DNA from 2 places in the Halomonas sp. HL-93 genome. Region 2 is predicted to be linked to the other one. Evidence: predicted binding sites of a transcription regulator. Region 2 holds the regulator's gene; the other holds the start of a gene.
The links. Region 2 encodes LexA, which represses DNA repair genes until DNA is damaged. Its sites were predicted from a motif close to TACTGTNTANNTANACAGTA; they were not measured.
Positions count from the first base shown of each region.

Region 1: GA0071314_RS09090 (LexA family protein) is a predicted target of LexA. The motif match lies at 5,024-5,043, and genes of this name have one in related genera.

Region 1 is NZ_LT593974.1:1,964,693-1,980,712, reverse strand. Features, by position in the region: gene GA0071314_RS09115 (SDR family oxidoreductase) at 1-101, opposite strand, end outside; gene GA0071314_RS09110 (TRAP transporter large permease) at 124-1,392, opposite strand; gene GA0071314_RS09105 (TRAP transporter small permease) at 1,395-1,907, opposite strand; gene GA0071314_RS09100 (DctP family TRAP transporter solute-binding subunit) at 1,967-2,965, opposite strand; gene GA0071314_RS09095 (Y-family DNA polymerase) at 3,282-4,556, opposite strand; gene GA0071314_RS09090 (LexA family protein) at 4,556-5,005, opposite strand; gene GA0071314_RS09085 (hypothetical protein) at 5,162-5,500, shown strand; gene GA0071314_RS09080 (DUF932 domain-containing protein) at 5,590-6,558, shown strand; gene GA0071314_RS19485 (hypothetical protein) at 6,711-6,887, shown strand; gene GA0071314_RS09075 (ERF family protein) at 6,977-7,762, shown strand; gene GA0071314_RS09070 (lambda exonuclease family protein) at 7,804-8,415, shown strand; gene radC (RadC family protein) at 8,504-9,001, shown strand; partial or broken gene GA0071314_RS19975 (M48 family metallopeptidase) at 9,238-10,025, opposite strand; gene GA0071314_RS09055 (McrB family protein) at 10,754-13,276, shown strand; gene GA0071314_RS09050 (McrC family protein) at 13,276-14,673, shown strand; partial or broken gene GA0071314_RS19755 (IS481 family transposase) at 14,766-14,914, opposite strand; gene GA0071314_RS09045 (hypothetical protein) at 15,027-16,020, opposite strand, start outside.
Region 2 is NZ_LT593974.1:1,836,683-1,852,702, forward strand. Features, by position in the region: gene GA0071314_RS08470 (uracil-xanthine permease family protein) at 1-992, shown strand, start outside; gene mobB (molybdopterin-guanine dinucleotide biosynthesis protein B) at 1,020-1,583, shown strand; gene moaC (cyclic pyranopterin monophosphate synthase MoaC) at 1,588-2,394, shown strand; gene moaE (molybdopterin synthase catalytic subunit MoaE) at 2,396-2,848, shown strand; gene GA0071314_RS08490 (ribonuclease J) at 2,885-4,480, opposite strand; gene purU (formyltetrahydrofolate deformylase) at 4,743-5,597, shown strand; gene lexA (transcriptional repressor LexA) at 5,600-6,262, opposite strand; gene GA0071314_RS08505 (TetR/AcrR family transcriptional regulator) at 6,519-7,196, shown strand; gene GA0071314_RS08510 (L,D-transpeptidase) at 7,174-7,698, shown strand; gene nagZ (beta-N-acetylhexosaminidase) at 7,756-8,781, shown strand; gene GA0071314_RS08520 (hypoxanthine-guanine phosphoribosyltransferase) at 8,814-9,392, shown strand; gene ppsR (posphoenolpyruvate synthetase regulatory kinase/phosphorylase PpsR) at 9,410-10,243, opposite strand; gene ppsA (phosphoenolpyruvate synthase) at 10,471-12,846, shown strand; gene ggt (gamma-glutamyltransferase) at 12,956-14,746, shown strand; gene GA0071314_RS08540 (glycerophosphodiester phosphodiesterase family protein) at 14,749-16,020, opposite strand, start outside.

The DNA of each region.
Region 1 (16,020 bases), 130 kb from region 2:
TCCTTGAAGGCCTTGGCTATTGCCAAGCCGATGCCATTGGCGCCTGCTGTAATCAGCACTCTTAGGCCATAGCGCGGTGTCAGGCTTTCTAAGACGGTCATAGAGTTTTCTCCTTAAAGGGACTTACAGCGAAGGCAACCAAGTGGAAAGGAAAGGCAGCAAGCTGATGATTAATAGATTTATTAGTACGATGCCGACAAAGGGCAATACAGCCCAAGTGAGGCGCGAGATACCAACATTGGATATCTGAGACGCTACAAAGAGGTTGAGACCAACCGGTGGAGTGAACATGCCCATGGCCAAATTGACTACCATGATGATGCCGAAGTGGATCGGATCGAATCCGAAATCGATAGCAATAGGTAAAAGGATTGGCACGAAAATGAGGATCGCAGCTGCAGCCTCTATGAACATACCGGCTACTAACAGCAACAGATTCGCTAGGATAATGAAGAGCAACGGGCTATCAATGGCAGAAATCGCGAACTCGGATATCATATCCGGCACTCTAAGGCGTTGAAGAATGCGCCCATAGAGCCCTGCGGTGCCAATAATACTAAGCACCACAGCGGTGGTAACTGCCGACTGCTTGAGGATGCCGACTAGGTCAACCAACTTAATTTCGCGATAAATCACGAAGCCGACCATGAATGAGTAAACCACTGCAATAACTGCGGCTTCGGTCGGTGTAAAAATACCACCGTAAATACCACCTAGGATTATGACTGGCATAAAAATAGCTAGGATGGCCTTTCGCCCAGCGCGAAAAATATCCTTAAGGGAACTCTTTTCGTTACCTTTAAGGCCATTTGCCTTAGCAAAAAAGTAGGCAAAGATTATCAAAGTCAGTGTGACCAAAACTCCAGGCAGGATGCCGGCGATGAACATGTCACCTACGGAAACGTTTGCCGCAATCCCGTAGAGAATTAGCGGAATACTAGGTGGAATGATTACGCCAAGAGCGCCGGAAGCGGCTTGATTGGCAGCTGCATAACCACTTGGATAACCCTTGGACAACATTGCTGGGATAAGAATGGAGCCGATGGCTGCTGTAGTGGCGGCGCCTGATCCCGAGATGGCTGCAAAGAACAATGAAGTAACGATGGCTACCATCGCTAACCCACCCGTCATGCCACCGACTAGCGTATCCGAGAAATCTACCAGGCGTTTAGATATCCCACCCCCCTGCATCAAATAACCCGCCAGAATGAAAAACGGGATCGCCATCAATGGAAATGAGTTCACAGATGCTACGATCTGCTGGGCTACGACTACCAATGGCATTATGTCGCCCTGCCAGACTGTAACCGCAGAGGCTAACCCAAGAGAGAAGGCGATTGGTACACCGATGATGAACAGTGATATCAATAACAAGAACAGGAGAATAGCCATAGTCAAATCACCTCCTGCTTGGGACTTGGCGGTGTGCCGAGCACTTCGTCTATCAGCAAGCCCACGCTATTAATCATAATTACGATGCCACCTACTGGAACTGCGAGATATGGCCACATCATAGAAATCCGAGTGCTGGGTGCGGTTTGGGTTGAAACACGATCAGTCAATTCAAACCCGTATTTCACCATGATGAAGGCAAAGAGGAATGAACACAGAACGACGGCAATTCTCAGCAGGCTAGCCAACTTATTGCCGGAATATTCAAGCAGGATATCTACGGAAATTAGCAACCCATTTCGATAGGCATACCCGGCACCAAGAAACGTCAGCCATAACATGCAGAAACGAGCGATTTCATCAGAGAAATGCAGTGGGCTGCCTATAACGAATCGAGCAAATACCTGCCAGAAGATGAGCACGGTCATCACCAGCAGAAGCGTGGCTAGCCCCCAACCAATCAGCTTGTTGAAATGATCGATGACCCTGTTGGCTAGCAATAGATATTTCTTCATAGCTGCCTCACATTCAAGCGTAGCCCCGCAGAGGCTTAACCCCTGCGGGTATAGCGATTTCAGTAGTCGAAGTTGATGGCATCGTCGACGAGATCTTCACCGACAGTAGAGCTCCATTCATCGATCACCGGACGAACCGCCTCGCGGAAGGGATCAAGGTCGGGCTCGGTCACCGTCATTCCCAGTTCCTCAAGCTCTCCTTGGAAGCGCTCCTCCAGTTCCTGACTTGCTTCACGCTGAACGGGGAGAGCAGCCTGAGCCGCCTCCATGATGATGGCCTGATCTTCTTCACTGAACGAATTGAAGAGATCCAGGCCCATCATTAGAGGTGCTGGTGAGTAAACATGCTGAGTCAGGTTCAGGTAATCCTGCACTTCGTAGAAGTTGACGTCATAGATTGTGGCCAGAGGATTTTCCTGGCTTTCCATAACGCCTTGTTGCAGTGCCGTGTACACCTCAGTCCAGGCCATTGGAGTGGCGTCGGCACCTAAAGCTTCCCAAGTATCAACTTGAACGCGACTTTCCTGCGTGCGGTGATCAATACCATCTAAATCGCTTGGTTTCTCAAGTGGGCGTACCGAGTTAGTGTTATGACGGAAACCATTTTCCATCCAAGCAAGAAACTTAACGTTCATCTCTTCTTCGGCCAACTGAGCAAGCTCCTCACCATGCTCACTGTCCAGGAAAGCATAGGCATGCTCATGATTTTCAAAAATGTATGGAAGATCGAAGAGCAGGAACTCGTCCACAAAACCACCCATCGGGCCAGTCGATGCAATGCCAGCATCAATCATACCTAAACCCATGCCTTCGATGACCTCACGCTCAGCACCTAGAGCATTGTCATACTGAGGATCAATAGTTAGGCGGCCATCAGATAGGCGTTCAAGTTCTTCACCAAATTTAAGCACCCCGACGCCCTGCTGTGATTCGGGACCAAGCGGTAGACTCACTTCAATGACACGCTCTTCCTGCGCAAAAGATGAGCTAGAAGTGGCTAAAGCGACGGCAGCGGCCAGAGATGTAAGAGGTAAGGTCTTTTTGAGGAAATGTGTCATGCAGCACTCCTGGTCGTAGTCCAGCAATAAAGCTGTCTGTTTTGTGTTTGTAGTCAGTTACTTAATTCGATATGGGCTAACAGTCGAGACTCTGTCACGCTGCTCAAGCCCAAGTAAAGTTGTAGTAAATAATGAATACGTATGCAATAAAGCCTATTAAATATTTGGCAAACATAAAATATAAACCCATGATAATATTGAAAATATACTTTAGTATTATTTAGTGAATACGTATTCTATAATTTCCAAAATCTCTCTATGGGAGTATTTTGTCCTTAGAAAGCGGCCTACAAGTTTTGAATTGAATGTAGCCGTCTTACTTAACAGCCAGCAGCTCATTCCACTGTGTCGTGTAACGTGGCGTACGCCGCTCACTGCGTAGCGCCCAAGCGTTCCCTTTGCGGGGCAGGCCCATCTGGATGGTGCCTCGCCCCAGCTCCCGATTGAGCTTATCAACCGTGGCCATCAGACGCTCGCTTCGCTTGGCGTCTGCTTCGGTTTGCGGGGTCTCGGCGAGAGTGAGCTGGCGATTGGCCTTGGGGGAAAGGTCGAGCAGCATCAGGCCGGCTTTTTGGTAGGCGTAGCCCTTACGCCAAAGTTGCCGCAAGCCCTGTACCGCAGCGGCCGTGATCTCCCGATTATCGTCGGTGGGTCGTTCCAATGAGATGACGACGCGGTTGGTGTACTGCGGCAAGTCGTTGCGGAAGGGATTGGTGCGGATGAAGACCATCACGGCACTGGTCACGCTGCCTTGCTTGCGAAGCTTCTCCCCGGCCCTGGCGGCATGCTGCCTAAGCGCTTCGCGAAGATCATGCGGATTATTGGTCAGTCGTCCGAACGAACGCGATACCATGATCTGTTGTTTGGGTTCGCTCATGTTGTCCAGCTGTATCACCGGTTGACCCCTCAGCTCCCACACGATGCGTTCCTGGACCACGCTAAAATGCCGCCGTATGTGCTTCGGATCGGCTTCGCGTAGATCCCACGCTGTCTCGATGCCCATGACCCGCAGGCGCTCGCCAGTGCGGCGGGCCACACCCCACAGCTCCATGACGGGCAACTGTTTCAACAGCGCCTGGGTCTCGATGCTGTCAGCCATCAGCTTGCATACGCCCTGCTCCCTGTAGGCGGGGTGTTTCTTGGCGGCATGGTTGGCGACCTTGGCCAGGACGCGGGAGGGTGCAAAGCCCACCGAGACCGGAATGCCCGTCCACTGTTTAACCGTCTCTCGCAATTTTTGCCCGTAATCCTCCAGCTTGTCGGAGTCAAAGCCCTGGAACCCTACGAAGCTCTCGTCAATCGAGTACACCTCGACATGGGGTGAAAACTCGCCCAGCACCTCCGTGACGCGCCGGGACATGTCGCCGTACAAAGCGTAATTACTCGACAGTAGGATGGCTTGACGGCGGATCTGGGGCGACAGCAGGTGCATTGCCGCGCCCATCTCGACGCCAAGGGCTTTCAGTTCGTTGGAACGAGCCACCACGCACCCATCGTTATTTGAGAGCACGCCCACCGGCCGACCTTCCAGTGCCGGGTTGAAGACCCGCTCGCAGGACACATAGAAATTGTTGCAATCGACCAAGGCCATCATTGCAGGGTTGCCCCGGGCAGGCTGTGCAGCACATGAGTGACGACACCCCAGACGTGGTACTCCCGCCCGTCAATGGGAATGGGTGGGTAAGCGGGATTGCTTGCTTTGAGGTAGGTGCGTTGGCCAACCCGTTCCAGTCGTTTCACGGTCAGCTCGCCATCAACGCAGATCACCACAATCCGGCCTGGCAACGCATCCAGGCTGCGGTCCACGACCAACAAGTCACCGTGATGGATGCCATCCCCTATCATGGAGTCCCCCTCAGAGCGCACGAAGTAGGTCGATGCCGGGCGTTTGACCACATACTGGTGAAGGTCTAGGTCGGTATCCAGGTGATCATCGGCGGGGGACGGAAAGCCTGCACGCACGGCACTCGAATAAAGCGGTAACGGGCATAACGGGGCTGCAACGTCTGCTCGGCCCAGCAGGGAAACGGGCAATGACATGGTAAGGCGTCTCTCTATAACTGTATATATAGCCAGTATCAAGAAAGACGCCGGTTGACGCAACACCAACAAGGTCAACGCCACTTATTTTGAGATCTATATCACTCCCATGAACCCACCACAGGGATCGCTTCCCTGACCATAGGAGTGCCACTTATGCCACCACCCTGCTTTAACTGTGCTGAAACGCGCATGCTCAACCTTGATACCGCTCAACGGATCGGCACCACGGGGAGTTGCCTGATTGGCGGGGCGATCGGTGCCTGGCGATCAGTCGCGGTCACGGGGCCCTTGTCGATAGCCACTGCGCGCTTTCCGCTCGCCAAGCTGCCCGTCGCGATGATGGGTGCGATTGCCGGTGGACAGTCGGGGGCGCGGGTCGCCGCCCTGTTCTTCTCGCAATGGCTGCCGCCCGGTGAAGGCACCCCGTGGCTCTGCCTATCGTGCGGGCATATCTTTCGTCACCCCTTTCCGCCCCTGGCATCCGCACGCTGATACACCGCTTTATAGCGATACAGCTTATTCAACACCTACCCATGCGCTGGCAGCTCTGTCAGCGCTTTTTTTACGTCTGGAGAATGACCATGGCACATCTCGTTGAACAAATGGCTTACGTCGGCGCTACCCCCTGGCATGGCCTGGGGCAGCAACTGACCCGTCATCAACCACTAGAAGTCTGGCAGCAACAGGCCGGTATGAACTGGCACATCGAAGAAGCGCCGGTACGCTTTATTGCCGAAGGCGCAAGCCACCTGGGCAGCATTCATTCCTTCCCCGAGCAAAAGGTACTCTACCGTTCGGACAACAAAGCACCGCTCTCCGTGGTATCGCAGCGCTACAAGGTGGTGCAGCCGGAAGAGATCCTGGAGTTTTACCGTGACCTGACCGAGTACGCGGGGTATGAACTGGAAACTGCGGGGGTGCTCAAGGGCGGGCGCAAGTTCTGGGCCCTGGCGCGCAGTGGCTTGAGCACATCGCTGCAAGGCCAGGATGAGGTGAACGACTACCTGCTGCTGGCCACCTCGTGTGATGGCACCTTGGCCACCATGGCGACACCCACCACGGTACGGGTGGTGTGCAACAACACGTTGCAGATCGCCGTTGATGGTACATCGCAGGCGGTGAAGGTCCCCCACCGGTCGGAGTTCGACCCGCGGGCCGTCAAGCGACAGCTGGGGATTTCCGTGTCCCAGTGGAACGATTTCATGTACCGCATGAAGGCCCTGTCGGAACGCAAGATCAACCGCCGTGAAGCCCAGCAGTACCTGCAGTCGGTGATTTGCGGGGCCGAAAAGCCTCTGGATGATCCTTCCAAGCTGCCGAACTACCGGGCACTGAATAAAGTGCAGAAGCTTTATAGCGGCGAAGGTCGGGGCTCGCACCTGGTCACCGCCAAGGACACGGCCTGGGGCCTGCTCAATGCGGTCACCGAGTATGTCGATCACGAGAAACGGGCGCGTAGCAACGATACCCGCATGGACTCGGCTTGGTTCGGACAGGGCGCGCAGCTAAAGCAGGAAGCGCTCGATGCCGCACTTGCGCTGGTGGCTTAATCAGCCCCTTAACGTCGCTTCATCGATTTCCCGGATATCCCATTATCACGCTATTCCCTATCCAGTGACACTAACCACCTCCACGGCATAAACGCCCGGCCCCATCAAGGCCGGGCGTTTTGCTGTGGGCTTACCCTATACGAGGAACTGCCATGACATTCGTTTCCCACACCGTCGAAACCGGGCTGACACAACTGACCGAAGCCCTGCTGGCCAACCAAAAACATCACGCCGAGACCGTCGTCTGCGCCCAGGGGAAGTTCTACCGGGCGGAAGTCCACCTGGAGCCCCTGGATGCCGAGACATTGGCCGATCACCTGGGCGACTAACCCTACCCGCCTTACCGCTTCCAACCAGCCCAGCAACGTTTGGGCGTTGGATTATCCCTGTATCGATTCGAGATAACCGGAGGTGCCTCATGGCACAACGCACCCATGTCATCAATTCCAATCACCCCGAAACATCGTCATCAGCTATTCAGCCAGACGCTGCCTCGACAAACACACCGGCCTCCTTGGAGGCACATCCCACCGCCGACAGCACTGCGATCATTCAGGTGATCGAGCGTGCCGCGCTGAACCCGGACGTCGACATCGACAAGATGGAGCGTTTGCTGCAGATGCAGGAGCGGGTGATGGATCGCCAGGCCATGATGGCCTATAGCGCGGCCATGGCAGCGATGCAGACCGAACTGCCAAGCATCGAGGAGCGAGGGCAAACCAACAACGGCTTCTACGCCACCCTGGAGGATATCGTCGATACCGTGCGCCCGATAATGCAGAAACATGGCTTTGCGGTGAGCTTCCGTATTCAGACGCAGGAGCATGGTATCCAGATCACCGGTGTCCTGATGCACAAGGATGGCCACCGTGAAGAAACCAGCATGCTGCTACCCGCCGATATCAGCGGTAACAAGAACGCGGTACAGGCGTTTGGCTCCTCCACCAGCTACGGCAAGCGTTACGTGCTGTGCGCGCTGCTCAATATCACCACCCGCGGCCAGGACGATAACGGCAATGCCAGTACTAAAACGGGTACCAAGACAGTCACCGCTTTCCAGGCGGGGCAAATACAGAGGCTGATCAGTCAGTGCCCGGCGACGACCCAGGAATGGTTCAGCGGCAAGTACGGGTCTGCCGTGCAGGTGCCCTATAGCGACTTCGACAAGCTGCGGGCGTCCCTTTCCAAGCGGGCCGTTAAGTAACTGGCCTTTTAGTCCTATCTATCCAAGTAAAGGAGGCGACCATGCAGATCCTCAACATGGCGCAAGGCTCCCCCGAGTGGCTGGCGGCGCGTTTGGGGCGCGTCACCATGTCGGAGCTCAATACCTTGCTGGTCAACGGCAAAGGCCCTGGTGGATTCGGTGCCGGGGCCATTACCTACATGCACCAGTTGATGGGTGAGCGGATGACCGGCGAATTGGCCGAGCCGTTCCAGGGCAATGCGCATACTCGCCGCGGTCATGAGTTGGAAGGCGTGGCCCGCTCGCTCTACGTCAATACATCCGGTGAGCCGAAACCCCAGGAAGTGGGCATCATCCTCAACCATGACGTGGGCTACTCGCCCGACAGCCTGGTCGGCGCTAACGGGCTGCTGGAAATCAAGACCAAACTGCCCAAGTTCCAGATCGAGGTACTGCTGAGCGGGGAGATTCCGGCAGAGCACGTTGCCCAGTGCCAGGGCGGCTTATGGGTCAGCGAGCGGGAATGGATCGACTTTGTCAGCTACTGGCCCGGTATGCCGCTGTTCATCAAGCGCGCCTACCGCGACGACATCATGATTAGCACCATTGCCGAGCGGGTTGAGGCGTTCCATGAAGAGATGGAGCGACGCATCAGCCAAGTGATGGTGGCATGAGCCAACCTCATCATCGACGAACCCTCTATCACATAACGACATAGACGCCGGGGCCACCACCCGGCGTTTTCTTTTTTTGGAGACAACCATGACGAACAGCAAGCTCAAAGCCGGTGAAGTAGCTGGCACTTACCATGTCGTAGAACCGGTTACCGAAGCTGACATCATCAACCTCGCCAAAGGCTTTGCACGACGCAAGCTTGCCAAAGGCTGCAAGATCACTCAGCCGTCACAAGCGTTTGAGCACTTGCGGCTGCTGCTTCAGGACTACGAGCACGAGGTATTCAGCGTTCTGTTTCTCGACACCCTGCACCGTGTCATACGCTTCGAGGAAATGTTTCGGGGTACCATCGACACCGCCAGCGTCTATCCGCGTGAAGTGTTGAAAGCGGCGCTAGCCTACAACGCGGCTGCCGTCATTCTGGTGCATAACCACCCCAGTGGTGACCCGGAACCCAGCGATTCGGATAGGCAAATCACCCAGCAACTCAAGGAAGCCCTGGGGCTGATGGACATTCGGGTGATTGATCACGTGGTGGTAGGAAGTGAAGGATGCACGTCGTTTGCAGAGATGGGGTATTTGTAGCGGTATGGTAGATCGAAATGGATCCGCCCGCCGGGGCGGATCCAAGTTGGATGTTTTCTTTCTTTTTATGTCAGCTATCGGTCAAAAGCGGTCTTTCAGCACCTACGCATATACATACCCGCACTTTTCACCAGATCGCGTTTTAAACCAAATTTTCGAGGGAAACTGCTCATTTGATAGTCTGGGATCCAGCATGTATTGGATTTCAGGTGATGGACGACCCCAGCCTGCCGCTATCAGGAACAGTTAGTCGGTGAAGCATCGCGATAGGCTGCTACGACCGCTTCCATGCCCTGCTGCAATGCCTCGATACGTGATCCATGGGCAGGGTGAGTTGAGAGGAATTCAGGGGGCTGATCACCACCGGCGGCGGCCATGTTGCACCATAGCGCCACGCTCTGTTGCGGGTCAAACCCCGCCCGCGCCATGATTTCCAACCCCATTAGATCGGCCTCCTCTCCATGGGCGCGGCTGAACGGCAGGCGGATACCGAGTTGGGAGCCAAGGCCCAGGGCCTGCATCGACTGTTGCTGACCAAGATCCCCCTCTCCTAATTAACCTACCAGCAGCAATCCGGCTTTAATGCCCAGCTGCTGGGTAAGCCGCTCATTGCCATGGTCAGCCAGCACATGCGCCACCTCGTGACCGATCACGGTTGCGAGCTGGGCCGGGGTTTCGGCCACCCGCAGCAATCCGGTATGCACGCCGATGCGTCCACCCGGCAGGGCAAAGGCATTGGGTGAAGGATTCTCGAAGACCACGACCTCCTAGGACTTCAGTAATTCGAGGTGCGAGTAGATTGCTTTGGCGGCAGCCACTACCTCCCGAGCTACACACTTTACTTGGCGATTAACATTCGTGTCATGTGACTCCGTTTGGCGACGAAGCAACTGGTCGAAGGCATCCTCGCCCATGTGCCATTAAGCTTTCAGGCACCAAGACCAGCTGGGGAACGCCCAGTTGGCGTCTTTTCACAGCCCGCCAGAAACACAAAAAACAGTATGACCCACAACAGTGGCAGCAAGTGTCAGACGCATCGCTCCTCTCCTTCATCAGGACACATGCCGCAGGCTATTCGGTGCTTCGGTTAACTCATTGCCTTCAAGCGAGATACTATTCCAAGCTTTTGAAAATTGGATTGAATGGTACGCTCAGTCGGCTGGCAAAGGCGGACATTTACCAAAAGATAAAACCGTAACCCAACACAGACGCCGCTGGAGGCTTTATCTTGAGAAGCCACTCGGAAAAATGTATGTTCGTGACCTTAGCCGCCGAGATGCTGTCGAAGCTCTCCAGAAAGTTGCAGCAGAGAGGGAATGTAAAACCTGTCCCCTCCGGCCGGAGGCAAGATGGGCGCTCAGAGTCAAGGTATAATTGGGTATGCTTAGAATGATGATTGAAGTGGCTTAATAGATGTGACGGAGCTCATGTTAATACAAATACTGGCTATGCCGTTCCAGAAACAGCTTGTTAAGAACGCCACAGGCATGATGGCCACAGGGATCAAGGCGGCCAAACTTAAAGAGATCCTAATATCTATGTCGCCACTTGAGTAGCAGCGTCGCATTGTCAAAAAAGTCGAAAAACTCATGGCCTTCTGCGAACAGCTCAGAACCAGCCTCCGCGAAGCCCGCAAAATCCGCACCCATCTTGCCGAAACGGTCGTCGAGCAGGCTGTTCACTGAGTCCAATCTGCCGGCAGAACCGGGGTGATTCAGACGCCGTTATCACCAACGCCAAGGAAATCGAGGCATGACCGACTTTCAGAAGCAATACGCCAAATGGGACGAATTTCTGGCCGCCTGGCCCCGCGAGCGCCTGGCGACCATGACGCTGGACGAATACACCCAGGCGGGGTCGACGGACACCTTTACCTACTGGATCGAGGCCGGCCTCGAAGAACTGGGTAGCATCTGGGGTGGTTCGGCATTCAAGTTCGGCGTGTACTCGAGAAAGGCCAACGATGAAAAATCATCGGGTGCCAAGCTCAGCTACTCCGAGACCCATGGGTGGTATTCCTCGCTCGGTGAGTCAGCCGAAGAGGCCTTCGAGAAGGTTCGCAGCTACGTGGCACAGGTGGCGGAACTTGCTGCCCGAGGCAACGTGGCGAGCATCGAGGCCTTCGAGTATCTGGGCGAAGCCTTCAAGTGGAAGATCGCGTTTCACTACCAGGATCGGCAGGCGCCGGTGATCGTGGGTGTCTTCAAGCGGGCGCCGTTGGCCATGTATGTTGGCAGTACCGCGAAGGACCCCATGGGCAGCCTGCAACAGGCAACCCTTGCCCAGAAACCGCCCGGTTTGGGGGTCCTGGAATTCGGTAAGCAGGTCTGGGAGGCATGGAGTCAGAAGAATCTGGCAATCTGGAAGCTCTCCCATGGGGGAACGGACTTCTCCGACGACGAGCGGCAACGATATATGCATAATCGCTTAGCCGTGATTTACGGCAACACGGCAAAAAAGCAAGGCGAGAACTTCATAAATGCCCCTGTCGGAACCCTTTTCTTCTTAGGCCATGGCAACAGCCCACAACTGGTGGGCCTGTTTGTCTCCAAAGCCAAGCCTTCCTCTAAAGGCGATGGCTGGGTACAACGAGAATACCGCGTGCTAAAGACCGCAACACGAAAGGACCGCTACAAGGATAATTCTAAGGGTTGGTCGCCGCAAGGCAACTCCACTTTCTGGAGAGTCGGCGAAAACGATCTTCCACTGTTCGAGAACACCCTGCTGAATCCCTACTTCGACACCGATTTGGGCGAACTGGCAACATTGGCCGGCGAGCTGCTGGAAACGAAAAGTTTGGATGGAAAGGGTGTGGCCGAACCAATCTCAGAGCCAGAGTCGCCAACGGTGAACAAGCCCATGGCCGCCTGCATCAACCGCATCTACTACGGGCCGCCGGGCACGGGAAAGACCAAGGCCGTGCTCGACCTACTCCGCACCGAATACACCGATGAACCTCAGCACATCAACGCCGAGGAACGGAAGCGACAAGCCATCGCCCAGCGCATGGCGACGGCACGGTGGTGGGAGGCGGCCGCCGCCGCGCTGTATGACATGGGCGGAGAGGCCAAGGTGCCCCAACTGGCTGAGCACCCGTTCATCGAGGCAATCGCCCAGGCCAAAGGACGGACGACGGGAATCAAGCAGACGTTGTGGGGCATGCTGCAGCGTCACACCATCACGGATTCTGAAACCGTGAACATCACGTTGAGACTCGCCCCGGCCATCTTCGACAAGGGAGAGAATTCGGTCTGGGGGTTTGCCGGCGAATGGCAGGAAGTCTGCTCGGACCTGGCAGAGTGGGTGGACTCGATCAACAAAGGCGAAACCGGCCGCCCCGAGCGCAAGCGCTATCGCTTCGTGACCTTCCACCAGTCCTACGGTTACGAGGAGTTCATCGAGGGGCTCCGTCCCGTACTGGCTTTGGATGACGAAACCGAGGTTGGCGGCATCGCCTACGAACTTCGGGCTGGTGTGCTCAAGGAGATGTGCCTGGAGGCCCGGCAATCACCGGACAAGCGGTTCGCGCTGGTGATCGACGAGATCAACCGGGGCAACATCAGCAAGATTTTTGGCGAGTTGATCACGCTGATCGAACAGGACAAGCGCGATCCCATGGGCGCGAGTTCATCGCCAACACCGGTCAGGCTGGCGTATTCCGGAGAACCTTTCCTGGTACCGGCCAACGTGGACATTATCGGCACGATGAACACGGCGGATCGCTCATTGGCCCTGCTGGATACTGCGCTGCGTCGTCGCTTCGAGTTCGAACCCCTGATGCCGGACACCCGTGCCGAGAAGGCCCCAGATGAACCCGACAGCGCTCCGCTGGCTGGTTTAACCGTTACCTCCTCCGGCGTTTTGATTGATGTGCGGCGTATGTTGGAACGCATCAACGACCGGATCGAGGCCCTTTACGATCGAGACCATACCATCGGCCACGCCTACTTGACCCAGCTTCGTGGTATGACCGACGAAGGGGAACAGTTCGCCGCCCTGGCACGAATTTTTCGCAAACGTATCTTGCCGCTGCTCGAGGAGTATTTCTTCGAGGACTGGCAGAAGATCCGCCTAGTGCTGGCCGACAACCAGAAAACCGACCCGGCGACCCAGTTCATTGCCGAGAAGGAGGACCATGAGCAGGATCTGGCATCACTGTTCGGCGGTGAGGATGACTTCGACTTCTACGCCGCCAAACGGCGCTACGAGATTCGGGAAACCGCCTTTGACAATCCCCGATCCTATCTCGGAATCTACGAGTCTCCGTCTCCCTGATGGTCGGTCGTCCGATACGCAGCATTACCTGTTTCGAGTATGACATCCTCGTCCGGGATGAGCCCGGGCAGTCCGTCGGTGGCAATCTGTGTGCTATGCCTTCCGCGGTTTTCGATTGGCTTGAAGCTGAGGCGCTGCGCCTGACCGATCCGTCGCGAGGCACACCCAACCGCTGGGTGCGTCTGACGCAACGGCGAGGACGCCGCGGGGTGCAGATGACGAGTTTCGTCGGCGTGATACAGGCACCGAACGGCTTTCAGATCGAGGTACTGCCAAAGGTGGGCAAGGCCATCGGGGGAGGCATCGTGGAGGCGCGTAGCCTGCTGATCGACATGCTGCGCTGCCTGGGCCCATTCCGCCACTTACAGACCGCCAGCGCCCGCCTCAAAGCAACACGCATGCCGCTGCTCGAGGTGTTCATCGCGGAGTTTCTGCAGAGCGTCGACCAGGTGGTCAAACGAGGACTGCACGGCGGATACGAGGTTCACGAGGGCAATTTATTCGCCCTACGGGGGAAGTTGCAGATGGCGCAGCATCTGCGCGAGAACCTGGTCCGCCGGGATCGCTTCTTCACCAAGTACGACGAGTTCACCTCCAACCGCCCCGAGAACCGTCTACTCCACGCGGCGCTGAGGGTGGTTCTCTCAGCCTCCGCCTCGCATGCAAATCAGCGTCTCGCCCGTGAGTTTTGCTTCGTGTTCGCGGAGGTGCCTGTTTCCGACGTTCCCGCCCGAGACTTTCAGCAGGTTCGACTTGATCGCGGCATGACGCAATATGCCGGCGCGTTGGCATGGGCACGGCTGATACTGGAAAACTCCTCGCCCCTGACAGGGATGGGCAACCACCACGCGCCATCGTTGATGTTCCCGATGGAAGTCGTGTTCGAGGCCTACGTAGCCAAGCACCTTGCCCGCCAGTTGGCCCCTTCATTCACCTTGAAAACCCAGACACGGGTCTTTTCGCTGGTGAAGCACATTGGGCAGAACTGGTTCCGCTTAAAACCCGATCTGCTGATCACCGAGGGGAAGAAGAAACGGGTGGTATTGGACACAAAGTGGAAATTGATCGACGCCGCAAAGGGGAACGGTACGGACAAGTACGGTCTCGACCAGGGTGACTTCTACCAGTTATACGCCTACGGCCAGGGCTATCTCGACGGCGAAGGCGATGTAGTGCTGATCTATCCCCGCACAGATACGCTGGAATACGCGCTCTCCGTGTTCGACTTTCCGAAGTCTAAGGGGCTGCGACTGTGGGTGCTGCCGTTCTGCCTCAGGACCCGGCGGTTGTCGGTTCCTGAAAACGCCCCTTTTGCGGATGTGCTCGTGGGCAAGAGATTGCCCGCAAGCACGCAGTTCGAGACCTCTGCTTCGACTAAAAATGTCAACGCCGAATGAAATGTGCTCCTTCTGGGGATCAAATCGCCGCCATAAAACTGCCCCTCTCGAGCTCATTATCGGTTGGGCTGTTGGTTCATCAAGCCCAGTTAGTAGTCTTTGAAGGGCTTGTATCGGGGCTTCCGGTTTTCGCGTCATCGCCCTTCTGCCGAGCCAATTTCGCCAGTGTCGGCACCTCGCGCCGCTTTAGCATGCGATGCAGACTCAAGCGTAACAAGCGGGAATCCAGCGAAAACTCTCTAGTACGACCAAAGCCCCCTGATGAAACAGGCTCACAAAGTCTAAGACCGTAAGCGTACCTGAGCATAGGTCTTCAACCAACTCTTGGATTCCTATGAGCACGAAGAGAGCCTTTACTCTTCAGGCCAAAGGTACAATGCTGGCTTCAGTTCTTCGTCTCGCCAGTCATCGCTCCAAAGGCTATTGCGATAAGTAAGACCGCCAAGCAGAGTTAGGCTGAGATCGCTATCGATTTGCTGGCCGGGCTTCCATACGGCGCTCGTAGTGGCGTTGGCCTCCAAGTAAGGACCACCTGTACCGTAGAGGATCAGTTCCAGCCGCGGTTCGAGGGCAAAGCTTGCATTTAGGCTGGAATTCAGCATCAAGGAGGGTAGCTCAGGGCCTTGATGTTGAGAATGACGCGGCTGGGGTTGCCACTTGCCGTTTTGAAGCTGTAAGGCACCAGCACTATCGTAGTGTAGTTGAATCGGTTCGCTAATACTGAGACGCCCACTGGTAGACAGCAATGCATTGAGACGAGCATTCACGGTAAACATGATGGGTAGCCAGCCCACCATGCGGTAGAATGGCCCTTGCTGGCGTAACCAGATTGTTTCGTCTCTCTGGAGCTTCTCTTCGAAGCTTGGTGTGATTTCGGTACCCTGGCACATGCGACCTTCCAACTTGGCCTCTTTCAAACGACCGCCTTCAAACGTCATCTGTCGTTTCAAGGCGAAAGTGGCTTGTAAGCGAATTGCGGCGCTGGCTTGCGGTGTAAAGTAAAGAGTTTTCTCGTGCTCGAAGGAGGTGTCTTCGGGTGGGCATGGTTCCCAGCTTCGATCCTGAAAAGTGGTCAGCAGCCATCGACCTGTCGCTGAGGGCGCTTTACCCAGCAAGCTCTCTACTGGAAAATCATCCTCTTCTGAGGTGACGCGCTCCACGACGATGATTGTTAACGTGCCGTCTTCCACCACATCTCCCAGCTCGGCGGACTCTATCGATAGCCTCAAGGTGCCATCTTCGTCTGTATCGGTCGCTGCAACGTGCGCGAGCAGACCTGAGTCCACCAGCTGCCCTTCGGCCTGCCCTAGCGGATGAAGTGGCGCGTCGGTAGCGGCAACCAGCCGC
Region 2 (16,020 bases):
CGGCAACGCTCGGTGGTTTGATGGTGGCAGGGTTGGTATACGTGGCCATTTCGGCGGCGATCCGCGTGAAGGGAACCGAGTGGCTGCATCGCCTATTACCACCCGTCGTAGTAGGCCCGGTGATTATGGTTATTGGCCTGGCGTTGGCTCCAGTGGCGGTTGATATGGCCACCGGCGAAACCAGCGATCACATCGGTTATGGTGCGGCGCTGTTTTTATCCATGGTAAGTCTACTGGTTACCTTGGTCTTGGCTGTATTTAGCCGTGGATTGCTGCGTTTGATCCCTATTATGGGCGGCATAATAGTTGGCTATTGCCTGGCGCTGTTAATGGGCCTGGTCGACTTTACGCCGGTGCGTGAGGCTAACTGGTTGGCCATCCCTGCGTTTACTGCGCCAAGTTTTCACTGGGCGGCCATTCTGTTTATGATTCCTGTCGCGATTGCCCCAGCGGTGGAGCATATTGGTGATATGGTGGCTATTGGTTCGGTAACTCGGCGTAACTACCTGGAGAAGCCGGGGCTGCATCGTACGCTGTTAGGCGATGGTTTAGCGACCACGGTGGCCGCGCTATTTGGCGGCCCGCCCAATACTACATATTCAGAAGTAACGGGGGCGGTGACGCTAACCCGGGCGTTTAACCCTCGCTATATGGTGGTCGCGGCGGTACTGGCCGTTGCGCTGGCCTTTATTGCCAAGTTGGGGGCGCTTCTGCAAACCATCCCCGGGCCTGTAATGGGGGGGATTATGACGCTACTGTTCGGTTCTATCGCGGTCATCGGGATGAATACGTTGGTGCGTGCCGGGCATTCATTAACCGCCCCGCGTAATCTGGTCGTTGTCTCGTTGATTCTTGTTTTTGGTATTGGCGGCATGCAGGTGGGCGGTGGCCAGTTTACGCTGCAAGGCGTTAGCCTGGCGGCGCTGGTCGGTATTGCGTTGAACTGGATACTGCCAGCCGAGGAAAAAGCTGACGCTGGCGATGCTCACTAACCCTTGTCTATTTGGAGCAGCTCGCTTATGCAGTTGAATTCATCGCTAGCTTTTCCCGTGTTGGGGATTGCTGCCTGGAGTGGGACGGGGAAGACGACGCTGCTCGAGCAGTTGTTACCGCGGCTTCGGGCCGAGGGCATTAAGGTGGCGGTGATTAAGCATGCTCACCATCGCTTTGATGTCGACCAACCCGGGAAAGATAGCTATAAGCTACGCAGTGCCGGGGCGACACCTATTCTGGTCGCATCAAACCAACGCCTAGCGTTGATGCAGGAAACCCCAGGCGGTGAAGAGCCGGATTTAAATCAGCTACTGGCGATGATGGCTGTACACTCACCTGATCTGGTGCTGGTGGAAGGCTTTAAAGCATGGCCCTTGGCCAAGCTGGTGCTTTATCGTAATGGCATTGGGGACGCAGATATTCTACTAGGCCCAGGCGTTGAAGCCGTCGCGCTTGATGGGCCGTCGCCGGTCGCCTTGCCCGCTGCAAGGAGGCAGCTAGCGCTTAATGATACGGACGCCATTGCAAGTTGGATAATCGAATGGATGGCGGGCCAACGGCTCAATGATGTTTCACGCACTGATAGGTGACACCATGCAGTTAACTCATCTCAATAGCCGCGGCGAAGCCCGTATGGTAGACGTTTCAGATAAACAAGAGACGCGCCGCGAGGCGGTTGCATCTGGGCGCATTGTGATGCTTCCTGCCACCCTGACGCAGCTAAGTGAAGGCTCTTTACCTAAAGGTGATGTACTGGCAACTGCACGTATTGCGGGGATTCAGGCGGCAAAACGTACCCATGAGCTGATCCCGCTTTGTCACTCGTTGGCGCTTTCTAAAGTGGCCATTGAGTTTGATGTGGATCCCGCAGAAAGCTGTGTCCATGTTACCGCGAGTTGTCGATTAAATGGGCGTACCGGGGTCGAGATGGAAGCACTGACAGCAGTCTCGGTGGCCTGTTTAACGCTTTACGATATGTGTAAAGCGGTAGATAAAAGCATGCGTATTGACGCGGTACAGCTTGATAGCAAACGCGGCGGTCAGCGGGGAGAGTATCAGCGCGAGACCACGCCTGAAGCGCCGCCGCCGATTGTCACAGGCCAAGGCACCGCCGGTGAAGTCAGCTTGGGAGATCGTTGTCATTCGCCTTGCGTACTGGTCAAGTTTCTTGCCGAGCTGCGTGAGCAACTGGGTGAAAACGAACGGGTGGTGACTTTTGACCAACTGCCCAGTCGCGATATTGCGGGGCTGAAAGCCGCTTTAGCGGCTCAGGACGAACGCTTTCAACTATTGCAGGACCAACGCACGCTTTGTGCGATCAACCAGGTCATGGCCAACGATGGCGCGCGAATTACCGACGATGACGAGGTGGCTTTTTTCCCACCCGTTACAGGGGGCTAAGATGGATATTAGCATCCGCGTTCAAGCGGCGCCTTTTGATATGGCCTATGGTTATGATGCCTGCATCGCCGGACGCACGGATATAGGAGGGGTTGTTAGCTTCACTGGGCTGGTACGTGACTTTAACGAAACCCCTGACGTTACGGGGCTGACCCTGGAGCACTATCCAGGAATGACCGAGGCCACCCTCCAGCGTATTGCTGAGCAGGCGGGGCAGCGCTGGTCACTCAACGCCGTTACGATTATTCACCGAGTGGGGCATATGCGTCCGGGTGATGCCATTGTTAGAGTGCTAGTGGCAAGCGCGCATCGCCGGGAAGCCTTTGAGGCCTGTGATTTCATTATGGACTGGTTAAAAACCCAAGCGCCTTTTTGGAAAAAAGAACACGGCCTTCAGGGTGATTACTGGGTTAAAGAGCGCCGTTCAGATATCGACGATGCCGCCCGCTGGTAATTTCGCAGGCCGACAGAACGGCGAAGTAGCGTTGTCTTAATCGTCAACGATGGGAGCAGGCAGTTCGCTGGCCATAATCTGCAGGTGAACATCAGGTAAATGCTGTAGCCGCTCGGCTAACCAGGCGATTAAACGCGGCTGGAGGCCAAGTCTCAGGTCCGCTAACGTATCAGCGTGCAGTTCGGCAAGCTGGTCATCCAACCATTCGCTGAAGCTGTCTTCGTCCAGCGCATTGGCGCTTGTGTTATCCAGCATTAGGCGTCCAATGCGCGCCCAGCCGGTAGTCGTAGCGGTAACTGGCAGCGCTAAATAAAGGCTGCCCCGGCGCGGGTGGGCGCTACTGTCGCTTTCCAGCCCAGGGTGGGGGACAACACTGTTCTGACTGACGATGCATGGTGGTTGCGGGTAGTGCTGCTCGTGATGCAGCCCCTCTTGATCAAAGCGAATCATGTCGCCATTGACGGGTGCTAGCGGTGCATTAATACCAAGAGTCGCCGCTAGCTGTTGATGGGCCTGTTGATGTTGGCTTTCCCCGTGGACAGGCAGCAGGTGTCTTGGCATTAACCACTCATAAAAGCGAGTCATTTCCTCCTGTGCCGGGTGCCCCGTCGCGTGTAGTTCGGGGTGGCTGAATTCATCGAAGAGCCGAACGCCAAGTTGTTGCAAACGCTTTTTTAGCTGCTCAATGGGTCGCTCATTCCCGGGAATCGCTTTCGCGGAAAAAATCACGTTGTCGCCTGGCTGTAAATCAACGTGAGGGTGACGGCCCTGAGCAAGCCGTTGAAGCGCAGCACGCGGCTCGCCTTGGCTGCCTGTGGCAATGACGACGACTTCATCGGGGGGGAGGTAACCGAGGTCGTGGGCGGGCACTAACGTCGGAAAATCGTCCAAATAGCCGAGACCGCGGGCGACGCCTACCATGCGTTCCATTGAGCGTCCCATCAAACTAACACGCCGTCCGCACTGATAAGCTGCGCGCCCAATTGCCAACACGCGGGCTAAATTACTGGCGAAGCAGGAAACAATCACTCTGCCTTCGCAGGCGGCGAGCGTTGCGGCAAGTGCTCGGGCGACATCACCTTCGCTGCCCGAGTGGCCTGGCATCGGAGCGTTAGTGGAATCGCCTATCACCAAGTCAACTGGCGCGAGTGCCTTGAACTGTGCTTGATTGATCGGCTCACCGATGATCGGCTCGGGATCAAGCTTCCAGTCCCCGCTATGCAGCACGCGGTAGAGACCTGCCATGACGATCAACGCGCAGCTCTCGGGTATTGAGTGAGGAACCGCCAGATAGCGAAGGATGAAAGGGCCGCTTTGCAAGGCCTCACCGGGCTCGACTACATGGATGGCGGCGCTGCTGAGTTGATGCTCGGCAAATTTGAGACGCAATAAGCCTGCCGCCAGGGGCGTGGCATAAATGGGGCATTGCCAGTGAGGCCAGAGCCAGGCAACTGCGCCAATATGGTCTTCATGCCCGTGGGTGATATACAGCGCTTTAGGCGCGATGCCCAATGCTTTCGGCGTCGCCAGGTTGGGGACTTGGAGCGGAGCGTTGGGTAAATCCTGACGAATCATCATGCCGCAATCCACGGCGATCCAGTGATCCTCGTAGCCATATAGCGTCAGATTCATGCCAATCTCCCCACAACCGCCTAACGGCAAGATGCGCAATGGGGGGCGACGACGGGGACGAATATGAGCGCGCGGTGGATGCATCAGAGTAATAAAGCCTAAAAAATAATTCCTCAACTATACGGTAAGCGGCGGTCGGCTAACAATCATCGCCGTGACAGTCGATGATTGCGGGCGTCGCATTGGGTACACTAGACGTTTGTTGAATGCCCATGGACGGCCATGACAATAGCCGCGTGGTAAACCGTTAAGAGTAATGACTATGTCGCATTTTTATCGTTTAGTGGTGTCCTGCCCAGACCAGGTGGGAATTGTGGCGGAAGTATCGAGTTTTATTGCCGCGCAAGGCGGGTCTATTACTGAGGCTAGTCAGCATTCTGATCTGCAAACCGGGCGTTTTTTTATGCGCTACGAAATATTAGCGGATTCATTGGGTATGTCGGCGGAAGCGTTACGTTCGGCCTTTGAACCTGTGGCTGCGCAGTTTGATATGCAGTGGGCGTTGGTCGATACCCAGAAGCGTCGGCGGGTCGTGTTGATGGTATCGCGAGAATCACATTGTTTGGTTGATTTACTCTACCGCTGGCAGGTAGGTGAGCTTGATTGCGATATTGTTGGCGTGATATCGAATCATGATGATATGCGGTCGTTAACCGAGTGGTACGGTATTCCCTATCACCATGTTCCCGTGGATCCCAAGGATAAACCAGCGGCCTTTGGGCAAGTGCAAGCGCATATTGACCAAGCGCGAGCAGACTGCGTGGTGTTGGCCCGCTATATGCAAATTCTGCCGCCAGCGTTGTGCCAGCGCTATGCGGGGCAGGTGATCAATATCCACCACAGCTTTCTGCCCTCATTTGCCGGTGCCAAGCCGTATCACCAAGCCTATGAGCGCGGTGTAAAGCTAATAGGCGCAACTTGCCATTACGTTACCCAAGAGCTGGATGCGGGACCTATCATTGAGCAAGACATCCACCGGGTCAGTCACTGTCATACACCGACGGCTCTGGTGCGCTTTGGGCGTGACGTGGAAAAAGCCGTGCTAGCACGAGGTCTTCGTTGGCACTTGGAAGACCGCGTGCTGGTGCACGGTAATAAAACCATCGTGTTTAGCTAGCGTTAGCCAAGCGCTTGGCCATTGCCACCGCGGATAACGCCGACGCCCACACCTTCGATTTCGAGTGGCTGGCTACGTAGGTCGATCTCGATCGGGGCAAAGTCGGTGTTTTCCGCGATTAAAGTGACGTGATGGCCTTCGCGTTTAAAACGCTTAACGGTCACTTCATCTTCCAGGCGGGCAACGACAATTTGCCCATCCCGAATGTGCTGGGTACGGTGTACAGCGAGCAGGTCGCCTTCCAGAATGCCGATGTTTTGCATTGAAAGCCCGCGCACACGTAACAAATAGTCCGCTTTGGGCGTGAAGTAGTCGGCGGGTAAGGGGCAGTAGCGGTCAATGTGCTCGGCGGCCAGGATAGGACTGCCTGCCGCGACTTCGCCAATAATAGGTAAACCCGTCGCCTGATCCGTTGCTGATGGTTGGGTATCAAGCGTCTCCTGGGGCTCTTGGTTGGGTAAGCGGATACCGCGGGATGTGTTGCGGATGATGCGTATGACGCCCTTGCGCTCAAGTGCCCGCAAATGCTCTTCTGCCGCATTGGGCGAGCGAAACCCTAGCGCTTTGGCGATTTCGGCCCGGGTAGGCGGATAGCCAAACTCGGCCATGGTTTTGACAATAAAGTCGAAGACATTTTGTTGACGAACAGTTAACGGCCGCGACATACCAGCCTCCAATTGAATAAGTGGGCAAGACAGCGTCTGTTTACCTTTTGGCTATGTGGTTAAGTATACAGTATGTTTCCCTGTCCAGTATATCTTTGAGTTAGTCTGGCTAACAACCTGATGTATAAGGAGATGCGGTTGCGCTACAGGTGCGTCTTTTATCGCCAGGTAAACGTTGAGAGCTATCTAGCGATAACGTAGTATCCTAGTTTGTTTAAAACAGCCGTTTTTATGGACCGTTTTTATGGAGAGCAGCATGGCTCAATCGGATACGGTGACGCGCATTCTAGATACTGCGGAAGTGCTCTTTGCAGAGCGTGGTTTTGCCGAGACGTCCTTACGCAATATTACCAGTAAGGCGCGAGTCAACTTGGCCGCGGTGAATTATCACTTTGGCTCTAAAAAAGCGCTTATTCAGGCGGTATTCGCGCGTTATCTGGATCCGTTTTCGCAGCGTTTTCATAGTGCTCTAGACGATCTTGAAGCTCGCTATGAAGGGCGCGATATTCCCCTTGAGGTGCTGCTCGAAACCATGGCGACAACCGTGCTGACGGTGCCCGCTGAGCGCAATAGCCTAAAAGTCTTTATGCGTTTGCTTGGCCTTGCGTACAGCCAAGCCCAGGGCCATTTGCGCCGCTACATTCAGCAAGAATACGGGGATGTCTTTAGCCGATTCACTGATTTAGTGCGCCGCGCCACTCCTGATTTGCCGGACGCCGAGCGCTTTTGGCGGCTACACTTTATGTTAGGTACCGTCATCTTTACGCTTTCGGGACTGGATGCGCTGCGCGATATTGCTGAAAAGGATTACCACCAGCACGTCACGGTGCGCGACTTGGTTCGCCGCCTTCGACCGGTGGTGGTGGCGGCAATGAACGCGCCGCTACCTGACGAGAAAGACATTGAGAATCATGCAGACACCGTCGCTCATTGAGTTGCCTCCCCGCCAGGCGTTATGGCTCGAAATTGCCATTCAGGCACAGCAGTTACGTGCCTGGCAAGGCGATGTATGTCGCTATGAGTGTAATATTTCCACCGGGCGTGCCGGCGTTGGGTGTCAAGACGGGAGTGGGAAAACGCCTATTGGCTGGCACTATATTCGCGCCGCGATTGGCGGTAATGCCCCGGAAAACGCCGTGTTTAAAGGCCGTCGCTGGACGGGGGAAGTGTTTAACACTGAGATGGCTGCTGAGTTCCCTGAGCGAGATTGGATTCTGACGCGCATTCTATGGCTATGTGGACTTGAATCGGGGTTAAACCGTGGCGGCCTGGTGGATTCGCAGCGTCGTTATATTTATCTGCACGGTACGCCGCCGGATCAACCAATGGGCCAGCCAGCCTCGCATGGTTGTGTGCGTTTGCGTAATGACGACCTCCTTTGGCTCTTTGAACAGGCCCCACCCGGAACGCCTGTCTGGCTTCACGACAGGCATTGATCGTTGGATTCACGCTAATCATCGTCTAGTATTGGCGCTTTTTTTGGACATCCCGCTATGACACATCCATTAGGCTCGGTCATGTTGGACCTTGAGGGGACCACGTTGACCGCTGCAGACCGGCAGTTGCTGAAAACGCCCGCGGTGGGAGGCGTCATCCTATTTTCGCGCAATGTCGAAGACGCCTATCAGGTACGTCGATTGTGTGGCGAGTTGCGCAAGTTACGGCCTGATTTGTTGTTGGCAGTGGACCAGGAGGGCGGTCGCGTTCAGCGCATCAAGGAAGGATTGACGCGCCTGCCGCCGATGGCGCGTCTCGGTGAGTATTATCAGCAGGATCGCGCGGCGGCGCTTGCCTTTACCCAGGATGTTGGGTGGCTACTGGGCATGGAGATGGCCGCCTGCGGCTTGGATATTAGTTTTGCCCCCGTGCTGGACGTTGACAGCGGATTGTCCAGCATGATTGGTGATCGCAGCTTTGGCCCTGAGCCCGAGCAAGTCAGCGAATTGGGCGGGGCGTTAGTGGCGGGGCTTCATGACGCCGGTATGGCGGCGGTTGGCAAGCATTTCCCAGGGCATGGCGGCGTGGCGGCGGATTCGCATCTTGCGCTGCCGATTGACGATCGCTCGTTTGAAGCCCTGAAACAACACGATCTGATTCCCTTTAGCGCTCTGGCGAAAAAGCTCGATGGAGTCATGCCCGCGCATATTGTGTACTCGGCCTTTGACTCGCGACCCGCTGGTTTTTCGCCTAGCTGGCTTGGCATGCTTCGCCAGTCGCTGGAGTTTAGAGGTTGCATCTTTTCAGATGACTTGAGCATGGCTGGTGCTCATCAAGCCGGGGGGCCACGCGAACGTGCGGCGGCTGCGTTGGCAGCGGGTTGCGATATGTTGCTGGTATGCAATGATCGTAATGCGGCGCTTGAAGTGGTGTCCGCCGTCCCCGCACCCCAGTCCGTCCGGCCTGGAAAACTTCGCTATAAGCGTGCTCGGCCAGACTTGGATGCATTGCCCGCGCTCAGCCGCTGGCGTCGCACGCATGCCCAGCTTGAGGCAATGGCGACCCTGTCAACTGGCAATTAAAGACCGTTTTTACCCAGCAGGTTGGAATTTTAATGGCAAAGCTAGATAAAGAAGCGCTCGCGTCGCTCGACTCCATGCGCGAGCTAATGGACAACGCCGACTGTTTGATTTCCCAGCAGCAGGTGGAGCAGGCGCTGGACCGTATGGCCGAACAGATCAGCGACGATCTAGGCGATAAACTGCCGGTTTTTTATTGCGTCATGAATGGCGGGTTGATTACCACTGGTCACTTGTTAACCCGACTGGGGTTTCCCCTTGAGGTGGATTACTTACATGCCACGCGCTACCGCAATGAAACCCGCGGTGGTGAGCTGTTCTGGCGGGTGTCGCCGGAAATCCCCATGGCCGGACGGCACGTGGTCATCGTCGATGACATTCTAGATGAAGGGACGACATTGGCTGCGATTCTGAATTACTGTCAGGAAGCGCAAGCGGCCAGTATTACCACGGCGGTGCTGGTCGATAAGCGTCATGACCGAAAAGCAGTCCCTGGTTTAAAAGCGGACTATTGCAGTCTGGAAGTTGCCGACCGTTACGTGTTTGGTTTTGGCATGGACTACAAAGGCTACTGGCGTAATGCCCCAGGGATTTTTGCACCCAAGGGCATGTGAGCCTGCGATTTCCGGGGTTAGCGGGGCGAAAAACGCCGCGCTAACCCGGTTTCGGCAATCATGCGAGTGGATATCTCTTCCACTGAGAAACGAGTGGCATCGATGTAAGGCACATGCAGTCGTCGATACAACGCTTCGGCCTGCTCAATTTCCTGCATACATTGATCCATCGAGCTATACCGACTATTAGGTCGGCGCTCGTTGCGGATCGCCGCCAGACGCCGTGCGTCAATCGTTAGGCCAAATAATTTGTGCCTGTGGGGTGCGAGTGCCTTGGGCAGTTTTAGCATCCCATCTTCATCCAGGTCGTCTTCTGTAAGCGGGTAGTTGGCGGCGCGAATACCAAACTGTAAGGCCAGATAGAGCGAGGTAGGTGTTTTGCCGCAGCGCGATACGCCTACCAGGATGATATCGGCTTTATCGTACTGATGGGTGCGCGCCCCATCGTCGTTATCCAACGCGAAATGCACTGAGTGAATGCGATCCATGTAGACGTCGTCGCTACCAATCGAGTGCGTTCGCCCCACGCTATAGGACGAATGGGTGGCGAGTTCCTGCTCCAGAGGTTCAAGAAACGTAGAGAAAATATCTACCTTGAAGCCGGAGGCTTGACGAATCACGTCGCGGATTTGTTGGTCGACAATCGTATCGATAATAATTGGCCTTTGGCCGTCGTGGACCGCCGTGGCGTCGATGATCTGAGCTAAGGCCTTAGCTTTTTCCACGGTGTCGATATAAGGCTTGGTTTGCATATTGATCTCGACATCACTGAATTGGGCTAAAAGGCTCCTGCCCAGACTCTCGGCGGTAATGCCGGTCCCGTCCGAAATAAAAAAAGCCGTGCGCTGCATGGTATTCGCTCCCCGTAACGTTGCGCATATTGTGTGCTGGGATAGCGTTGGGCACAACTGTGCTTGATCGGTGACTACAACAAACGCTCAAAAATGCCACCTGTTGTAAAAATCCTCCACTCTCTTCGCTATTAGACTAATGGCGAATACGCAGAGGCGGTGCTAGGGTGAGCGCATTCATCTTCAGCGGTTGACATGACCGCTGGCCTATTGAGCGAGGGGGTTGCGTGAACAATTACATTCTATGGTTCGATCAACTGGGCATGGCCGACGTCGAACGCGTGGGTGGTAAAAATGCCTCGCTTGGCGAAATGATCTCCAATTTATCCGGGGCAGGGGTTACCGTTCCCAGCGGGTTCGCGACGACGGCTCACGCCTACCGCGAATTTCTTGCCCATGAGGGACTCAATGAGCGTATCAACCAGACCCTGGCGCGTCTCGACGTTGATGACGTTAAGGCGCTGGCTGAAGCGGGCAAAATGATACGCCAGTGGGTCATTGATACGCCGTTACCCCCCACCTTTGAAAACGAACTGCGCGCTGCGTACGAGACGCTTCAGCAGCGTCATCCTGCGTTAAAAGCCGCGGTGCGCAGCTCGGCCACCGCTGAAGACTTGCCCGATGCCTCCTTCGCTGGACAACAGGAAACCTTCCTCAATATCGAGGGGTTTGACAATATCAAGCGTGCTGTCCACGAAGTCTTTGCGTCACTGTTTAATGACCGAGCGATTTCTTACCGGGTTCATCGTGGGTATGCGCATGAGAATGTTGCGCTGTCGGCGGGCGTGCAAAAAATGGTGCGCTCTGAAACCGGCGCGTCGGGCGTCATGTTTACGTTGGACACCGAGTCGGGTTTCCGCGATGCGGTATTCGTTACAGCGTCTTGGGGGTTAGGCGAAACCGTTGTGCAAGGGGCCGTTAACCCAGATGAATTCTATGTTCACAAGCCGACCCTGGCGGCGGGGCGCCCTGCGGTACTTCGGCGTAACCTGGGTTCAAAACTGATCAAAATGGTCTATGGCGAAGATGCCAGTGCGGGTAAATCGGTTGAGACTATCGATGTGCCGTTAGTCGATCGTGGGCGTTTCTGCATTAACGATCAACAGGTGATGGCATTGGCGCGACAAGCCGTGACCATTGAACAACACTACCAACGACCCATGGACATTGAGTGGGCGCTGGACGGCGACGATGGTGAACTATACATTGTGCAGGCGCGGCCAGAAACCGTCGTGTCGCAGCAGGAAGGCGGCAAGCTTGAGCGTTTCCACCTGCGCGAGAAAGGCCGCACCCTGGTCACCGGCCGCGCGATCGGCCAGCGCATTGGCCGTGGTACTGCCAAGATAGTCATGACCCCTGACGACATGGATAAAATCCATGATGGCGATGTATTAGTGACCGATATGACCGACCCTGATTGGGAACCGATCATGAAGCGCGCTTCAGCCATCGTGACCAACCGTGGGGGTAGAACCTGCCATGCGGCGATTATTGCTCGGGAACTGGGAATCCCTGCCGTCGTCGGCTGTGGCGATGCCACCACGCGATTGAGCGAGGGCAGCGACGTTACCGTGTCATGCGCCGAAGGGGATGCCGGTCATGTTTATGAGGGGCTGCTGGCCTTCGACTGTAAAGTTTCTAACGTCGATACCATGCCCGAGATCCCCTTCAAGATCATGATGAACGTGGGTAACCCGGACCGCGCGTTTGGGTTTGCCGGTCTTCCTCATGCCGGGGTGGGGCTTGCGCGACTTGAGTTCATTATTAACCGCATGATTGGCGTTCATCCCAAAGCGCTGCTGGAGTACGACACACTGCCGTCTGATCTGCAGCAGGTGATTGATATGCGTACCGCCGGCTATGCCGATCCGGTCAGCTTTTACGTTGATAAGCTTGTAGAAGGTATTTCGACGTTGGCGGCAGCCTATTATCCTCAGCGCGTCATCGTGCGGCTTTCCGACTTTAAGTCAAACGAGTACGAAAACCTGATTGGTGGCAAGCTTTACGAACCCGGCGAAGAGAATCCGATGCTCGGTTTCCGGGGGGCTTCACGCTATATCTCAGAGGCGTTCCGTCCCTGCTTTGAGCTTGAGTGCCGGGCGCTCAAGCGTGTGCGAGAAGAAATGGGGCTTGATAACGTTGAAATTATGGTGCCTTTCGTTCGCACGACAGAAGAAGCTCGCGAGGTGGTCGAACTGCTGGCGACCAACGGTCTCAAGCGTGGCGATAATGGCCTTAAGGTCATTATGATGTGCGAACTACCCGCCAACGCGCTGCTTGCGGATGAGTTTCTTGAGCATTTCGATGGTTTCTCGATTGGTTCCAACGACCTAACACAGCTAACCCTTGGGTTGGATCGCGACTCCGGTATCGTGGCGCATCTCTTTGACGAGCGAAACGAAGCGGTCAAAAAGCTGCTGTCGATGGCCATCAAGGCCTGTAAAGCCCAGGGCAAATACGTCGGCATCTGCGGCCAGGGGCCTTCTGATCACCCTGATTTTGCGAAGTGGCTGATGGAGCAGGGCATCGATTCAATATCGCTCAACCCAGACGCAGTGATTGAAACCTGGTTTATGCTGGCTGGCGAAACCATCGCAGAATAATAATTAGCAGGCTAGTTGATAAGCGCCCGGCCATTGTGCTGGGCGCTTGGGTTTAATAGGCTAGCGATCTAACGCGGTTGGATTGAACGAATTGGCGGAGTCGGTCGTGATGCCCTCGAAAAAAATTGCCTGGTTACTGCCCGGCCTATTGGTAGTGTCTCTCCATAGTTGGGGCTTCGATTATGAAACGCCCTCCATCTCACCTGAAGACGGTTCTGGCTATGAGGAAAAGCCTGGCTGGTCTGCTGACTCCTTCGCGGTGGCAGCTGCCAATCCGCTGGCCACCGATGCGGGTTACCAGATATTAAAAGCCGGGGGCAATGCGATCGACGCGGCTATTGCCGTCCAGATGGTGCTCGGGCTGGTTGAGCCGCAATCCAGCGGCCTGGGTGGCGGGGCGTTCTTGCTTTACTACGATGGCGAGGACGTGCGTGCTTACGATGGTCGTGAGACCGCGCCGAGCGCCGTGGACGGCGAACTGTTCATGGAAGATGGCGAGCCATTGGCGTTTATGGAGGCGGTGGCTAGTGGCCGTTCCGTGGGCGTACCGGGTACTGTTCGGTTGATGGAAAAGGCGCATGCGGCCCATGGCAGCCTGTCCTGGGAAGCGCTATTTACTCCGGCGATCACTCTGGCGGAAGAGGGCTTTGAAGTGAGCCCGCGGCTCCACTCTAGCTTAGACAGTGATGATGCCTTGCCCGATAACGAGCTGGCGCGGGCCTTTTATTATGATCAGGAGGGAGAGCCCATTGAGGTAGGCGAGACCCTCAAAAATCCGGCTTTAGCCGAGATATTAAAACGCATCGCCGAGGAAGGCAGCAGTGCTTTTTATGAGGGTGATATAGCTCAAGATATTGTTGACCGAGTCAGTGAGCACCCCGAGCGGCCAGGGGAGCTGTCACTTGAGGACCTTGACGCCTACGAAGCCGTTACCCGCGATCCGATTTGTACACCTTGGCAGCAGTGGAAGGTGTGCGGCTTTCCACCGCCCTCGTCAGGGCATCTTACGGTCATGCAGATTTTAGGCATGCTCGATCAACAGCCTCTACTCGAAGCGCCCCTTGATGACGGCGTGACCAGCAGCGGCTGGCTACATCAGTTTTTAGAAGCTTCGCGTTTAGCCTTCGCAGATCGTAACTACTATATCGGCGATCCGGATTTTGTTGATGCCCCCGGCGGTGACTGGTCGACAATGCTGGCGCCACGCTACCTTGCCGAACGCAGCGCGATGATCGGTCAAGAGAGCATGGGAAGCGATGCCGAGCCCGGCCAACCCGGTGATATTGAAACCAGTTGGGCACCGCAGCCAACTCAGCCCGAATACGGGACGAGCCATATCAGTATTGTCGATGCTGAGGGTAACTCGGTTGCCATGACGACCACCATTGAGCAGGCATTTGGCTCGCGAATTATGACCGATGGCGGTACTGATCTGCCGGGGGGCTTTTTACTCAACAATGAGCTTACGGATTTTGCCTTCGAGCCCGAGCAGGACGGCGAGCCCGTGGCTAATCGTGTTGAACCCGGCAAACGGCCACGTTCCAGTATGAGCCCAACGTTGATCTTGGATAATGATAGCGGCGACTTGATAGGAAGCCTCGGCTCCCCCGGTGGTGCGGCCATCATTCATTATACGGCGCGCACGCTGATGGCACTTCGCGACTGGGGAATGAACGCACAAACAGCGTTAAACCTGCCCCATGCAGTTACCCTTGGAGACGATGTGTGGGTAGAGGAAGGGCGTTTTCCTGAGGCGACCCTTGAGGCACTTAGAGAGCGGGGGCATAACATCAGCGAGCGTGAACTAACCAGCGGTCTACAGGCCATCATGCGCTCAGAGGATGGCGAGCTGTTTGGCGGGGCCGACCCGCGCCGGGAAGGGGTGGTGATGGGCGATTAAGCTTAACGACGCAGCCAGTTGCGAAGTTTTACTAACATCAGCGCGCCGTCGCTTAGCGCGCGGCGATCATCACGCAGTTCCACCAGTTGACTAGGGTAATCGGTGATGATGGCGTCTACACCCAAATCAATCAGCGTGGACATACGCGCTCGGCTGTTGACTGTCCAGGCGTGTACTTCATAGCCGTAGAGTCTCGCTAAGCGTATTTCCTGTGGTGTGATGCGATTGTGACGTAATCCCAGTGCGTCAAAGGCACTGCGATCCAATGTACCTGGCAAGATAAGCTGTGCGATTAGCGTGACCTTGAGCTCTGGAGCCTGCTGTTTGATAAAGGTCAGTAATCCAGGTGACATGGTAGCAATACGCATGCTGTACATGGCATTCGGGTAGCCACACTCTGCATAAGCATCTATTGGGCTACCAGCGGATGCCCAGCAGCGATAGCGCGTGTCGGTTTCCTGTTGCAATTCCCGAACCACCGCATCGCTGAGTGCTTGTCCTTGACCGGGCAAGGGTTTTATTTCGATCATCAAGTCAGCGCGCCCACGTACTAGTGCGAGCGCATCGTCCAGCCCTGGAATGGGTTCACCTTCATAAACATCGCCAAACCAGCTGCCGACGTCATAACGCTTGAGCTCCTCACGCGTTAAGTCTCCGAATTCCTGCTGATCACTGGTAAGGCGTGCCATGTTGCGGTCGTGATAGAGCATGACTTCTTGGTCGGCCGTCAGACGCACGTCGATTTCAATGGCGTCGGCACCATCCACAATCGCCTGATCCAATGCCGCCAAGGTGTTTTCCGGGGCTGCCATTGAACTGCCTCGGTGAGCGATCACGTCTACGTCGTCGTGAATGTCGAAACTTGTCAGTATCCACCAGGCTTGAAGCGCCGCGAAGGCCAGTACGCTGAGTTCAACTGCCCATGCCAGGCGCCCAGGGTGGGCGTCGGCTGGCGGAGGCGCGGGGCGCGCTTCGCGATGCACCAGTTGCAGATACAGACAGGCGGATAGCAGCGCATTGGCGGCGATGCCCACAAAAGTGACCGCCAAGGTAATCAGCACATAGCTGGTTAAATAGCCCAGCATGGCAGGAACCAGGATGGCGGTATGCTCGGGTAACCACCATAAAATTGGGGTGAATAGGTGGTCGAATAACAGTGTGGTGGCAAGCGGTAGGGCAATAATTAGCACCAGCACCAAAAGAACAGCACCTCCAATGGAGCCGTGCCAACCGCGGGTAAGCACAACACTGCGGCGTAGCGCCTGCCAGGGCGA